DNA from 2 places in the Sphaerisporangium sp. B11E5 genome. Region 2 is predicted to be linked to the other one. Evidence: riboswitches for the same ligand, from Rfam matches in the RefSeq annotation. Region 2 holds a riboswitch; the other holds the start of a gene.
The links. Region 2 has a riboswitch for cobalamin ahead of ABGB17_RS16710 (CbtB domain-containing protein). Riboswitches for the same ligand answer to the same signal wherever they lie in the genome.
Positions count from the first base shown of each region.

Region 1 (7,246 bases), on a different contig from region 2:
TTCTTCGCCCCGTACAGCGGGGGGATGCCGAGCTGGGTCAGGCGGCGGTCGGCGACATGCCTCAGGTAGGTGCGCATGTCGGCCGCGGACAGGCCGGGTACGCCCTGGCCCAGCAGGTCCTCGGCGAACTGGGCCTCGCACTCGACGGCTTCGGAGAGCATCTGACGTACCTGGGACTTGAGGTCCTCGTCGAACAGGTCGGGTTCCTCGGTGCGTGCGACCTGGATGACGTCGAACGCGAAGGCCATGTGCTGGGATTCGTCGCGGAAGACCCAGTTGGTGCCGGAGGCCAGGCCGTTGAGGAGGCCGCGGGAGCGGAGGAAGTAGACGTAGGCGAAGGCGCCGTAGAAGAACAGGCCCTCGATGCAGGCGGCGAAGCAGACGAGGTTGAGCAGGAAAGCCCGCCGGTCCCGCTTGGTGGTGAGGCGCCGGAGATCGGCGAGGGAGTCGATCCAGCGGAAGCAGAACTCGGCTTTGCGGCGGATCGAGGGGATGTTCTCCACGGCCGCGAACGCCTCGGCCCGTTCGGTCTCGTCGGGGACGTAGGTGTCGAGCAGGTTCAGGTAGAACTGGACGTGCACCGCCTCCTCGAAGAGCTGGCGGGACAGGTACAGCCGGGCCTCAGGCGCGTTGACGTGCTGGTAGAGGTTGAGCACCAGGTTGTTGGCCACGATGGTGTCGCCGGTGGCGAAGAACGCGACCAGGCGGCTCACCAGGTGCCGCTCGGCCGGGGAGAGGCGGCCGAGGTCGGCGAGGTCGGAGTGCAGGTCCACCTCCTCGACGGTCCAGGTGTTCTTGATCGCGTCACGGAAGCGGTCGAAGAAGAGCGGGTAGCGCATCGGGCGCAGGGTGAGGCTCATGCCGGGGTCGAGCAGCATCGGGTGTTCTTCCTTCTGGGACGGCTCGGCCGGGGTCACTGGCAGGCCTCGCAGGACTCGGGGTTCTCCAGGGAGCAGGCGTCGGGGGTGAGCGGCACGGTGGCCTGCTGGATGCGCGTGGCGGGGCGGGAGCGCAGGTAGTAGGTGGTCTTCAGGCCCGACTTCCAGGCGTACAGGTACATCGAGGAGAGCTTGTCGATGGTGGGTGCGCCCATGAAGAGGTTGAGCGACTGGCTCTGGTCGACGTACGGCGCCCGGGCCGCGGCCATGTCGATCAGCGCCCGCTGCGGGAGCTCCCAGGCCGTGCGGAACAGGTGCCGCACCTCGGCGGGGAGCCCGGTGACGCCCTGCACGGAGCCCTCGGCCTGACGGATCGCGGCCCGCACCTCCTCCGTCCACAGGCCCCGGGCCTTCAGCTCGGCGACCAGGGCGTTGTTGATCTGGAGGAACTCGCCGCTGAGGGTCTCGCGCTTGAACAGGTTGGACACCTGCGGCTCGACGCACTCGTAGCAGCCGGCGATGGAGGCGATGGTCGCGGTCGGGGCGATCGCGATGAGCAGCGAGTTGCGCAGGCCGTGCGCGGCGATCTTGGCCCGCACCTCCGCCCAGCGGCCGGACGTGGGCACGCCCCACAGGTCGGGCTGCAGCCGTCCCCGGGCCGCCCAGGTCTGGTCGTACGCGGGGTGGGGGCCGGAGCGCGCGGCGAGGCCGGCGGAGGTGTCCAGGGCGGCGAGGCAGATCTCCTCGGCGATCCTGGTGGACAACTCCCTGGCCTCGGGCGAGTCGAACGGCAGGCGCAGCGCGAAGAACACGTCCTGCAGCCCCATGACGCCGAGCCCCACCGGGCGCCAGCGCGGGTTGCTCGCCGCGGCCTCCTCGCTGGGGTAGTAGTTGACGTCGATCACGCGGTCCAGGAACGTGACGGCGGTGCGCACCGTGGCGCGCAGCCCTTCCCAGTCCATGCCGTCGCCGCCGAGGTGGGCCGCGAGGTTGACCGAGCCGAGGTTGCAGACCGCGGTCTCGGTGTCGCTCGACACCTCGATGATCTCGGTGCACAGGTTGGACAGGTGCACCACGTTGCCCGGCTCGGCGGCCTGGTTGCACAGCCGGTTGGCGGTGTCCTTGAACGTCATCCAGCCGTTCCCGGTCTGCGCCAGGGTGCGCATCATCCTGGCGTACAGGTCGCGGGCCCGTACCTGCCGCACGTACCGCCCGGCGGCCTCGGCCTCGCGGTAGGCGGTGTCGAACGCCTCCCCCCACAGGTCGGGCAGTTCGGGCACCTCGTCGGGGTCGAACAGCGACCAGACGCCGTCGGCCTCGACGCGCCGCATGAACTCGTCGGGGATCCAGTTGGCCAGGTTCAGGTCGTGCGTACGGCGGGTGTGCTCGCCGGTGTTGTCGCGCAGTTCGAGGAACTCCTCGACGTCCGGGTGCCAGGGCTCCAGGTAGACGCACGCCGCGCCCTTGCGCCTGCCGCCCTGGTTGACCGCCGCCACCGACGCGTCCAGCGTGCGCAGCCACGGCACGATGCCGTTGGAATGCCCGTTGGTGCCGCGGATCAGCGCGCCGCGCGAGCGCACCCGCGACCAGGAGATGCCGATGCCGCCGGCGAACTTCGACAGCCGCGCCACCTGGGCGTAGCGGCTGTAGATCGAGCCGAGGTCGTCGCGCGGCGAGTCGACCAGGTAGCAGGAGGACATCTGGGTGTGCCGGGTGCCGGAGTTGAACAACGTCGGGGAGCTCGGCAGGTACGCGAGCGACGACATGAGCCGGTACAGCCCGACCGCCTCCTCGGCCGTCCAGGCCAGCCCGCACGCCACCCGCAGCAGCCAGTACTGCGGCGTCTCCACCACCAGCCGTGTCGTGGGGTGCCGCAGCAGGTACCGGTCGTGCACGGTGCGCAGGCCGAAGTACTCGAACCGCAGGTCTCCCCCGGCGTCCACCGCGCCGTCCAGCTCGTCCGCGTGCGCCGCCACGAAGTCCGCGGCCGCGTCGCCGATGAGACCCTCGTGGTGGCCGAGCCGTACCGCCTGGCTGAACGAGGCCACGCCCTGGCCGCGCGCCTCGTCATCGATCCGCGCCGCGAGCAGCCGCGCGGCGAGCCGGGAGTACTGCGGCTCCTCGCCGATCAGCTCCGCGGCGGTCCGGATCGTCAGCCGTTCCACCTCGGCGGCGCCCGCCCCGTCGTGCAGCCCGCTGAGCGTCCTGGCCGCCACCCGCTGGGGGTCGACGTCGGGCAGGTCGCCCGCCCATCGCTCCACGGCCCGCACGATCGCGGCGTGCGCCGTCAACTGGTCCTCGGTGACCGTCACGTTCTCTCCTCGCGAACTCGGCCCACATGGCCGGGCACGCGCAGGAGGCACCGCCGGGGAACACGTCCCCGCGCCGGAGCCGCGGGCCGTCCCGCGCGACCCCGGACCTGCCGCGTGCCCATGGACGGCACGCGGCGCGGCCGGCAGGTCTTCGGACTCGTGGGCGCCGTGCTCGCTTCCTACTGGCCGTCGCTTCCCGGGCCTTTCGGCCCAGTGCCATGTGACGGCGGTCGTTCCCACTCACCGCTGCGGGGCAGTCCCGGATTCCCACCGGGTTCCCTCTTGCCCCGGCCGCCCTCGACGAGCGACCGGACCGGCTGCACGGGACACCATATATAGGTGATCCGGAGATGTCACATCCAACATGTCGTGTTCAGGGGCTCCCGCGAAAATGTCGGAGCCGACTGTCAGACTGGCGCCGCGCCACCCTGACACAGAACACCGCGACATGAGCCCGCGGAACACCTGGGAGATGTGATGAGCCGCGTAGTGATGCACAACGTCGTGTCGGTGGACGGCTTCATCGCCGACGCGGAGGATCGGGTCGGCCCTCTGTTCGACTGGTACTCCAACGGCGACACCGAGCTCGTCGACGGGGGCGGGCTGAAGGTCTCGCGGGTCTCGGCCGCGTACGTCAAGCCGATGTGGGCGGGCATCGGGGCGATGGTGATCGGGCGTCACCTGTTCGACATGACCAACGGCTGGGAGGGGTCGCCCCCGGCGGGTGAGCATGTGGTCGTGGTGTCCCACCGGCCCAAGCCCGAGGGATGGCACCCCGAGGCGTCCTACCACTTCGCCGGCGACGTGGCGGCGGCGGTCGCCAAGGCCAAGGAGCTCGCCGGGGAACGCGTCGTGGCCGTGGCGGCGGGCAACGTGGGCGGGCAGGCGTTCGCTCTGGGGCTGGTGGACGAGGTGGCGATGGACGTCGTGCCTGTGGTCCTCGGTTCGGGCAAGCGGTACTTCGGGCCGGTGGACACCCAGCATCTGCTCGACGACCCGCACACGGTCATCCAGGGCGACCGGGTGCTGCACCTGCTCTTCCGGGTCCGCCGCTAGGCCCGGGTGTGCCGGGTCACAGGTCGCGGCGCACGAAGGCCACCGCCGCCACGACGAACACCAGGACGATCCAGACGGCGGTCCAGACGAGGTAGGCGGGGGTGAGCGGGGCGTCGCTCAGGAACGGGGAACCCCCTTCCATGGCGGGGCCGGCGAGCCGGGCGAGGGCCGACGGTTCCTGGAGCGCGTGCATGGCGCCGCGCCACAGGCCGTCCGTGGGGAGGAGCACCCGTGAGACGGTGCCCACCCGCGCCACGCCCTCGTTGTGCAGAGCCTGTCCCACGCTGCCGATGACGCCCGCGACCCACGTGGCGCCGAAGAGGCCGACCGCCACGATGCCGGACGCCATCGGGGAGATGACGGTGGACAGCAGGAGGGCCAGGGTGAGCAGGACGGTCGTCTGGGTGGCGAGGAGCACCAGGCCGGTGACGGGCTCCGGCGGCCAGTAGCCGAGAGTGGTCCAGACGATGAGGAACTGCGCCAGCCCCGACACGGTCACGAAGGCGCCGCCGAAGACCACGAGGCCCAGCCACTTGCCCAGCAGCACCGCGGGACGCCGGATGGGCCGCGCGAGGATCGCCAGCGCCGTTCCCGACTCGATCTCGCCGGCCATGGTGGGCCCGGAGAGGAACGCCGTGCCGAGGGCGGCGATCAGGCTCAGTCCGAACATCACCAGGTTGAGCACCTGGGCGGATGCCAGCCGGGCTTCCCCCGTGGTGAGCGTGGCGAGCTCCGCCGCCAGCCGGGAGAAACCCCAGGCGCTGAGCACGAGCAGCGCCAGGGTCATCGCGGCCACCGCGAGCAGCACCCGCCGCCGCGCCGCCTCCCGGAGGGTGAGCAGGGCGACGGTGAGAACGGTACGGGCGGTCATGGGCGGTCACCATTCTGATCGGCACGAAGGAGGGATGACCGGCCCCGGACCGCCGATCGGCCGGTGGGTGTCCCGCCGTACGGCGGCGCCGCGTTCGCCGTACGGCGTCCCGCCATCGCGGCGCCGGAATGGAGGCCCGGGAGAGCGAGACGGGTGCGGCGCGATCGCGCCCGCGGGCCGGGCAGCCGGTCCTCGGGGAGCACTGCGCGGGGCGTCATGGGCGGTCGGGGGTTCGGTCGGCGCGGAGGATGTCGAGGAGGCGGTCCTCCAGGCTGACGCGGACCGGTTCGATCGCGTGGACGCGGACGCCCAGGGCGACGAGGTCGGCCACCAGGTCCGGCACGGTGGTGAGGTCTTCGGTGGCGGGGAGTGTGACGGTGTACGAGTTCTCGTCGCGGGTGAGGGGTCCGGTGGCGCTCAGCCGGGCTTCCGCTTCTGGGCTCACCCTGTCCAGGCGGAGGCGTAGTTCGCGGCGGCCCAGGAGTTCCGCCAGGGTGCCCGCGGCGGCCACGCGGCCCTTGTCGAGGATGACGACGCGGTCGCAGACGCGTTCCACCTCGCCGATCAGGTGGGAGTTGAGCAGGACGGCCACCTGGCGTTCCTTGAGGGACAGCAGGAGGTCGCGGACGTCGGCGCGGCCCAGGGGGTCCAGGGCGCTTGTCGGTTCGTCGAGCACGACGAGTTCTGGGCGGGCCACCAGGGCGACGGCCAGGCCCAGGCGTTGCTGCATGCCTTTGGAGAAGCCGCCCACGCGGTCGGCGGCGCGGTCGGCCAGGCCGACGGTGGCCAGGCACTCGCGGCGTTCCCGGTCCGGTACCGTGAGGCCGGCCAGGCGGACGTGCAGGGACAGGACCTCGGCGGCGGTGAGCCACGGCTGGTAGCGGAACAGCTCGGGCAGGTATCCGACGCGGGCCCTGGCCTGCGGGTCCCGCGCGGGGCGGCCGAGCAGCAGGACGTCTCCCGCGTCGGGGCGGACCAGGCCGAGCATGATCTTGATGACGGTGGTCTTGCCGGCGCCGTTCGGCCCGAGCAGTCCCACCACTTCGCCGCGGCCGACGGTGAGGGACACGTCGTCGACGGCGGTTCTTCGCCGGTACCGCTTGCGCAGGCCCGAGCACCACACCGCGGGGGCGGGGGGCAGTTCCGCGAGCAGCCGCCGCGCGGCGTCGAGGGAGGAGTCCGCGGTCACCGGTCCCACCGCAGCCCCCGCGCCACCGACAGCACCTCGCCGGCGCTCAGCGAGCCGGCCACCGCGGTGACGGCCCCGTCGCGTACCCAGATCACGGCGGCCATCGTGTGGTCCCGCGGGGTCAGCACAGTGGCCGGTGCCCCGTTGACGTCGGTGGCGTAGCTCGTCGTCTGGTCGGTCGACGTGAACAGGGGAAGCGTGGCCCCCTCGCCGGAGAAGTCGCGCAACTGCGACGCGACGTTCTCGGGCATGAGCCCCAGGGACAGCAGGTAGTCGCGGGCCGTCCTGAACGGGACGCCGGAGGAGTACGCGGTGGGCGCGACCGCGCGGGCCACGACCAGGGCGGGCATGGGACGGTTCTCCGCCCAGACCGCGGCCACTCCCGGTCCCGCGACCAGCCGGAACTGGCTGCCGTCGAGCCCGGGGGGCGCGGGTGGGATCGTCTTGCCCGCCGCGGCGGCGGTCCGCGCCGTCGTCTCGGCGGAGAAGGTGAACACCATGCTCGCCCGGGCCCCGACGTGGTAGGTGGGGCGCCCCGTGACGCCGCGGGGCAGCGCAGCCACCCGCGGGACGGAAAGCCCGGAGGCCTTCTCCGCGGCGGCGGCACCCGCGACCTTGCGCACGCTGATCCTCTCGCCCACCTCGATCTTGCCGAAGGCGGACAGGTCGGGCAGCTTGACCAGGTCGGCCTTGGGTGCGGTGACCGGGGCCACCTGCTGGGCGCGGAAGATCTGCAGCCAGTCCCCCGCGGCCGCGGCGCCGGCCCCGGCCAGCAGGACGGCGACGCCGAACACGGCGACCACCGGGCTGCGCAGCGCCGCGCGCCAGCGGCGGGCGGGGGCGGACGTGGCCGTCCCGCTCTCCTCGGCGGCGACCGCCTGCGCCAGGCGGCGCCACCCGGTGTCCACGTCCACGGCGAACTCGGCGTTCAGGACCGCGC
Region 1 is NZ_JBDPMD010000023.1:23,238-30,483, reverse strand. Features, by position in the region: gene ABGB17_RS21075 (ribonucleotide-diphosphate reductase subunit beta) at 1-878, opposite strand, end outside; gene ABGB17_RS21070 (ribonucleoside-diphosphate reductase subunit alpha) at 914-3,190, opposite strand; cobalamin riboswitch at 3,315-3,523, opposite strand; gene ABGB17_RS21065 (dihydrofolate reductase family protein) at 3,668-4,246, shown strand; gene ABGB17_RS21060 (ABC transporter permease subunit) at 4,263-5,117, opposite strand; gene ABGB17_RS21055 (ABC transporter ATP-binding protein) at 5,332-6,306, opposite strand; gene ABGB17_RS21050 (hypothetical protein) at 6,303-7,246, opposite strand, start outside.
Region 1: it holds a riboswitch for cobalamin, as region 2 does, so the genes downstream of both, ABGB17_RS21070 (ribonucleoside-diphosphate reductase subunit alpha) here and ABGB17_RS16710 (CbtB domain-containing protein) in region 2, are expected to answer to the same signal.

Region 2 (7,246 bases):
ACCCGGGCCTGGTTATACCGGTCGTTCACGGACTCAAGCAGCTGGCGCGCCTCGGTGAGATGTCCGATGGCCGCTTGTTCGTCCCCGCCGCGAAGAAGGGCTTCGGCCAGGTCGCACGTGAAGAGGGCTGTCCTGCGGACGTCGCCCAGATCACAGGAGTCGTCCAGGGCCTTCCGAAAGAGCGCGGCGGCCGCTTCGGGCAGGTCCCGGTCCATCTCTACCATCCCAAGTCTGCGCTGGCTGTCGGCGATCCGCCCTCGGTCGCCGAGATGGACCCAGATCCTCAGCGCCTGTGCGAAGTGCTCCGCCGCCTCGTCCGTCCTGCCGAGGGCGCGCAGGGCCAGACCGGCGCGGTCCAGCATTTTCGCCTCGCCGTGAGGGTGACAGTCCTCTCGTGCTGCGTGGACTCCCATGTACTCGACCTTCAGCCGCTCGGCGAGATGCCCGCGATGTCTGAACAGGGTCCACAGCGCGTCCACCAGTTCCCACGCGCTGCGGAACATGCGCAAGCCGGTCGCGATCCGGATCACTGCTCGCAGATTCCCGAATTCCTGCTCCAGCCAGTCGAGCGCCTGCGCGGGGGCGGCGAAGGTGAGGGGCTCCGCGGGCGCGGGCACGTCGGAGTGCCAGGCAAGGCGGTACGGCATCACGGTGCGGCTCGCTGCCCATGCTGTGGTGAGGTACCAATAGATCGTCCGTCGGAGGACAGCCTCACGGGCCTCGACGGAATCGTGGTGCTCTGCGAGGTCACTCGCGTGCAGGTGGGTCAGGTCATGGAAGCGGTGGCCGCTTTCCGGTGAGTCGTCCAGCATGTTGGCGTCTATCAGGACGCCGAGGAGGTCGCAGGTTTGGGTGCGAGGGAGATTCAGGGCCGCGGCGGCGGTCCTGGAGTCAAATGTGGGCCCAGGAAGCAGGCTTAGGAGACGGTAGGCGCGGGCGGCAGCCTGGGGCAGGCCCCGGTAGGAGAGAGTCAGGGCGGCGTGGATCGGCATGTTGCCCTCTAGGGGAAGTTCGAGCAGGCGCCGGTGTACTTCGGTGAGGGCTTCCGTCATTTCGGCAAGAGGCCAACGAGGGCGGGTGGCGAGGCGGGCGGCCGCCACGCAGAGGGCCAGGGGAGAGCGGGCGCAAAGGTTCACCAGGGCACGGGCGGCGGGTGGGTCGGCCTGTACGCGGTCGTCTCCTATGGTGTGGCGGAGGAGTTCAAGGGCCGATTCCGGGCTCAGGCCGTCCAGCTGGATGCCTTTGGCACCGTGGCAGTGGAGACCGGCGAGGCGCTTGCGGCTGGTGACGAGGGTGACGCTTCCGGCGGATGCGGGGAGGAGGTGGCGGACCTGGTCGGTGGACAGGGCGTCGTCGAGTACGACGATCAGGCGGCGGTCGGCCACCAGAGACTGGTAAAGGGCAGCTCGTTCGGCCAGGCCGCCGGGGATGCGGTCGGCGGGCATTCCGAAAGCGCGAATGAAGCGGCCGAGAACCTCGGCCGGCTCCATAGGATCGTCCGGGGACTGGCCGCGCAGGTTCGCGTAGAGCTGGCCGTCCGGGTAGTTCTTGCGGGTCCGGTGCGCCCAGTGCAGTGTCATCGCGGTCTTGCCGATGCCGGCGGGGCCGCTCACCACGGCGATACGGGGGATTCCCAAGTCGCCGGAGCAAAGGGCGTCCAGAGCGGCGAGTTCTTCTCCGCGGCCGATAAGGACTCCGCTCGGCGGAAGCTGCGCGGGGGTGGGCAACGCCAGTGCCAGGTGGTGCAGATGGACTCCTCCATGGACGTCCCGTGCCTGGATGAGAGGGCCGTCAACGGTGCCGCTCAAATCGTTCACGTGGTCGCTGGAGCCGCGTTCTCCACGATGGGAATCGATGATCGCCTCGGTGGGTCTCGCTCAGTAAGTCTCGGCAACCCACAACACATGTGGGCACAAGTACTCAATATCAGGCCATTTGGCTTCAGCGCCGAGGTTATGGCAAAGATACCGCCGAGGAACGAGTGCTGGTGGTGCGTGGGCCTCGGTCCGAGGTGACGGGCTCGTGATGCCGGTTGGGGCATGACGCGGCAGACTTCGGCGTGTGAAGCGAATGTTGGTCATCGGGATCGGGGCCGGGGATCCGGAGCACCTGACGTTGCAGGCGGTCAAGGCCATCGGGCGGGTGGATGTGTTCTTCGTGCTGGACAAGGGGGAGGTGAAGGGCGAGTTGGTGCGGTTGCGGCGGTGGATGGTCGAGGAGTACGGGCGAGGGGGGTGCCGGGTGGTGGAGGTGCGGGATCCGGAGCGGGATCGGGGGGCCGTCGGGTATGTGGGGGCGGTGGAGGAGTGGCGGTCGCGGCGGGCGGAGGTGTTCGAGCGGTTCATCGGGGAGGAGCTCGGGGAGGGGGAGACGGGTGGGGTGCTGGTGTGGGGGGATCCGGGGGTGTACGACAGCACGCTGGCGATTCTTGAGGAGGTGCTCGGGCGGGGGGTGGTGGCGTTCGAGTACGAGGTGGTGCCGGGGATCAGCAGTGTCTCCGCGTTGACGGCGCGGCATCGGACGAGCTTGACGCAGGTGGGGCGGCCGGTGCACATCACCACGGGGCGGCGGCTGGAGGCCGAGGGGGTGGGGGATGTGGACGACGTGGTGGTGATGCTGGACGCGCGGTGTGCGTTCGGGGGCGTGTCGGGGTTCGACATCTACTGGGGGGCGTACCTCGGGACGCCGGACGAGATCCTCGTCTCGGGGGCGGTGGAGGAGGTGGGCGAACGTATCCGGGAGGTGCGGGCGGAGGCCAGGGAGCGCAAGGGGTGGATCATGGACACGTATCTGCTGCGCAGGCGGGAGCCGACGGAGTAGGGGCGGGGGGATGTGGTGCTGGGGGCGGGAGTTCGTGGTGTGGACGAGTGCTCAGGATGAGGGCGTTGGATGGGACTTTTGGTGACGATCTTCGTGGATGGGGGGAGTTGACGAGGGGGAGGAGAAAAGGTACGTTCCGGGGGATTTCACGGTTGTCCGAGGGAAATCCGGTGAGATGCCGGTGCGGACGCGCCACTGTATCCGGGACGTCGATCCCGGGAGCCAGGTCGCTCGGCGACTGTGACCTCAGCTGATGGGACGCGTCATCCCCGAGGAGGATCGCCGTGAGTGGCATCACGACTACCACTGTTCCGTTTCCCCGTCTCCGTCCGTGGTTGCTGGTGGGGGTGCCGCTGCTGCTGGTGGTCGCCTACCTGGTGCTGATGGACAACGGGGCGCTCTCGCAGGCGGGGCCGTTCCTGCACGAGCTCATGCACGACGGCCGGCACTTGCTCGGCGTTCCGTGTCACTAGGGGCCGGGGTGATTCGCGCACTTCTGGTGCGAGGGTTGTTGCTCGGGCTGCTGGCCGGGGTGGTCGCGGGCGGTTTCGCCTTCGCGGTGGGAGAGCGGTACGTGGACCGCGCCGTCGCCCTGGAGAAGGCGCCCGCCGCGCACGAGGACGGCGGGGGGCACGACCACGGCGACGGGGCGGTGGTGAGCAGGCCGGTGCAGAAGGCCGGGCTGTTCCTCGCGACCGGGCTGTACGGTCTGGCGATCGGCGGGGTGTTCGCCCTGGTGTTCGCGGGGCTGCGCGGCCGGGTCGGGCCCCGGACGGACGGCGGGCTCGCCCTGGCGGCGGCGGGGACGGCGTTCGTCGCCATCGTGCTGGTGCCTTTCCTGAAATATCCGGCTAATCCTCCGGCGGTCGGTGATCCGGAGACCATCAACGGGCGCACGGTGCTCTACGTGATCATGGTCCTGGTGGGGCTGGCGTCCGTCGCGGTCGCCGTCGGGACGGCACGTCGCGTCACCGGCGGCCCCTGGGGGCGGTGGTTGTCCGGCGGGGGCGCGTTCCTCGTGCCGGTGGTCGCCGCCTGGCTGCTGCTGCCGGGGGTGGACGAGGTGCCGGCCGGGTTCCCCGCCAGTCTGCTGTGGGAGTTCCGGCTGTCCTCGCTCGGCACCCAACTGGTGTTCTGGGCGGCCTTCGGCGTGCTGTTCGGGTACGCCTGCGACCGGGCCGCGCGGCGGTTGCCGGTGGCCGTGCCGTCAGCCCGCTGAGCCGTATCGACCGACCGGAAGGTCCTGTGATCGTCACCTATCCGTTCAGCGCGGTCGTGGGTCTGTCCGACCTCAAGCTGGCTCTGGTGCTCAACGCCGTGTCGCCCCGCGTGGGCGGCGTGCTGGTGCGCGGGGAGAAGGGGACCGCCAAGTCCACCATCGTGCGGGCGCTCGCCGCGCAGCTCCCGCCGGTGGACGTGGTCACCGGTTGCCGCTTCTCCTGTGACCCCGCGGCGCCCGACCCCGGCTGCCCGGACGGTCCGCACGGGGCCGGTGGGGCGCGTACCCGGCCCGCCGCGCTGGTGGAGCTGCCGGTGGGGGCGTCGGAGGACCGGCTCGTCGGGTCGCTCGACCTGGAGCGGGCGCTGACCGAGGGCGTGAAGGCGTTCGAGCCGGGGCTGCTCGCCGCCGCGCACCGGGGTGTGCTGTACGTGGACGAGGTCAACCTGCTGCACGACCACCTCGTGGACCTGCTGCTGGACGCCGCCGCGCTCGGCACCTGCTACGTCGAGCGGGAGACCGTGTCGGTGCGGCACGCGGCGCGGTTCCTGCTGGTCGGGACCATGAACCCCGAGGAGGGGGAGCTGCGGCCGCAGTTGCTCGACCGTTTCGGGCTGACCGTGGAGGTGAAGGCCTCCCGGGACCCGGACGAGCGGGCCGAGGTGGTGCGGCGGCGGCTCGCCCACGACGCCGGCCCGGCCGCGTTCGCCGCCCGCTGGGCCGCCGAGGAGGAGGCGCTGGCCGCCCGCATCGCCCGGGCCAGGGGGGACGTGGCCAAGGTGCGGCTGCCCGACGCGCAGTTGCGGCGGATCGCGACCGTGTGCGCCGGGTTCGAGGTGGACGGCCTGCGCGCCGACCTGGTGACGGCGACCACCGCGATCGCGCACGCCGCCTGGCACGGCCGCGACACCGTCACCACGGCCGACGTCCGCGCCGCCGCCCGCCTGTCCCTGCCGCACCGCCGCCGCCGCGACCCGTTCGACGCGCCGGGGCTGGACGAGAACCTGCTGGAGGAACTGCTCTCCCAGGGGGACGACGACCCCGGCGACCCGCCGGACGGAGGTGGCCTGCCTCCAGGTGACGGCGACACGGACGGCCGCCCGGACGGTCAGGGAACGGCCGACACGGACGACCGCCCGGACGGTCAGGGAGCGGCCGACACGGAGGGCGGCCCGGACGGACGGGGAGCGGACGGCACCGGGGGCCGCCGGGACGGGCGGGGAGCTGACGGCACCGAGGCCGGCCGGGACGGGCCACAGGACGACGGCCAGGGACAGAGCCCCGGGGACGGCGGCCAGGCCGTTCGGGTGGCCGGGGTGGCCGCGCCGTACCAGGTGCCCGTGCTGACCGTGCCGGGCCTCGGCGAAGGGGCGGCCGGACGCAGGTCGCGGGCCCGTACGCCGCGTGGCCGCACCACCGGGGCCACGGTGCCGGACGGGCGGGTGCGTACCGTGCACCTGACCGCCACGCTGCTCGCCGCGGCGCCGCACCAGCGGGAGCGCGGCCGTACCGGGCCGGGACTGCTGCTGCGGGCGGACGACCTGCGGGTGGTGGTCCGTGAGGGCAGGGAGGGCAATCTCGTGCTGTTCGTGGTGGACGCCAGCGGCTCGATGGCCGCGCGCAAACGGATGACGGCCGTCAAGACCGCCGTGCTGAGCCTGCTGCTGGACGCCTACCAGCGGCGGGACAAAATCGGCCTGGTCACCTTCCGCGGCGCGGGCGCCGAGCTGGCGTTGCCGCCGACCTCCTCGGTGGAGGTGGGTGCGGCGCGGCTCCGTTCGCTGCCCACAGGGGGACGTACGCCGCTCGCCGCCGGGCTGCTGCGGGCCGCCGAGGTGCTGCGGGTGGAACGGCTGCGCGACCCGGCGCGGCGTCCCCTGCTCGTGGTGGTGACCGACGGCCGCGCCACCGCTGGCGGTGACGTGGACAGGGCCGCCGCCCCGCTGGCCGGCACCGCGGGCGTGGTGGTCGACTGCGAGAGCGGCCCCGTGCGTCTCGGCCTGGCCGGACGGCTCGCGGCCCGGCTGCGTGCCCGTGCCGTCCCCCTCGACTCCCTGGCCGACCTTGGCTCGATGGTCCGCGACCACCGGAAGGCGGTCTGACTCATGCCGCAGGGCAAGCCCGCCCTCGTCCCCGACGACGGCCTCACCACCCGGCAGCGCCGCACCCGCCCGCTGCTCGTCGTGCACACCGGCCCCGGCAAGGGGAAGTCCACCGCGGCGTTCGGCATGGCGCTGCGCGCGTGGAACCAGGGCTGGCCGATCGGTGTCTTCCAGTTCGTGAAGTCCGCCAAGTGGCGCATCGGCGAGGAGCGTGCCCTCACCGTGCTGGGCCGGTCGGGCGAGGGTTCCTCCGTCACGTGGCACAAGATGGGCGAGGGCTGGTCCTGGATCCGCCGCCCCGGCACCGAGCAGGACCACGCCGCCGACGCCCGCGAGGGCTGGGCCCAGATCAAACGTGACCTGGCCGCCGAGACCTACGGTTTCTACGTCCTGGACGAGTTCACCTACCCCCTCAAATGGGGCTGGATCGACGTGGACGACGTCCTCACCACCCTGGCCGGGCGGCCCGGCACCCAGCACGTCGTCATCACCGGCCGCGACGCGCCCCAGCCCCTGCTCGACGCCGCCGACCTCGTCACCGAGATGGCCAAGGTCCGCCACCCCATGGACTCCGGCCAGAAGGGCCAGAAGGGCATCGAGTGGTGACCCGCCAGGGAGGCGCCGCGTGACCGTACCCCGCCTGGTGATCGCCGCGCCGTCGTCCGGGAGCGGGAAGACGACGGTGGCGACGGGGCTGATGGCGGCGTTGCGTGCGCGGGGGACGCGGGTGTCGCCGCACAAGGTGGGGCCGGACTACATCGACCCGGGGTACCACGCGCTGGCCACCGGCCGGCCGGGGCGCAACCTCGACCCGTGGCTGGTGGGCGAGGAGCGGATCGTCCCGTTGTTCCTGCACGGGGCGGCGGGGTGCGACCTGGCCGTGGTCGAGGGTGTCATGGGGCTGTTCGACGGCAAGGGGGACACCGGTTTCGCGTCCACCGCGCACGTGGCCCGGTTGCTGGACGCGCCGGTGGTGCTGGTCGTGGACGCCGCCCGGCAGAGCACGTCCGTGGCGGCCGTCGTGCACGGCTTCGCGACGTTCGACCCCCGGGTGCGGGTGGCGGGCGTCGTGCTCAACCAGATCGGCTCCGACCGGCACGAGGAC
Region 2 is NZ_JBDPMD010000015.1:75,494-82,739, forward strand. Features, by position in the region: gene ABGB17_RS16700 (tetratricopeptide repeat protein) at 1-1,817, opposite strand, end outside; gene cobF (precorrin-6A synthase (deacetylating)) at 2,071-2,820, shown strand; cobalamin riboswitch at 2,941-3,071, shown strand; gene ABGB17_RS16710 (CbtB domain-containing protein) at 3,105-3,293, shown strand; gene ABGB17_RS16715 (CbtA family protein) at 3,302-4,039, shown strand; gene ABGB17_RS16720 (VWA domain-containing protein) at 4,066-6,141, shown strand; gene cobO (cob(I)yrinic acid a,c-diamide adenosyltransferase) at 6,145-6,747, shown strand; gene ABGB17_RS16730 (cobyrinate a,c-diamide synthase) at 6,782-7,246, shown strand, end outside.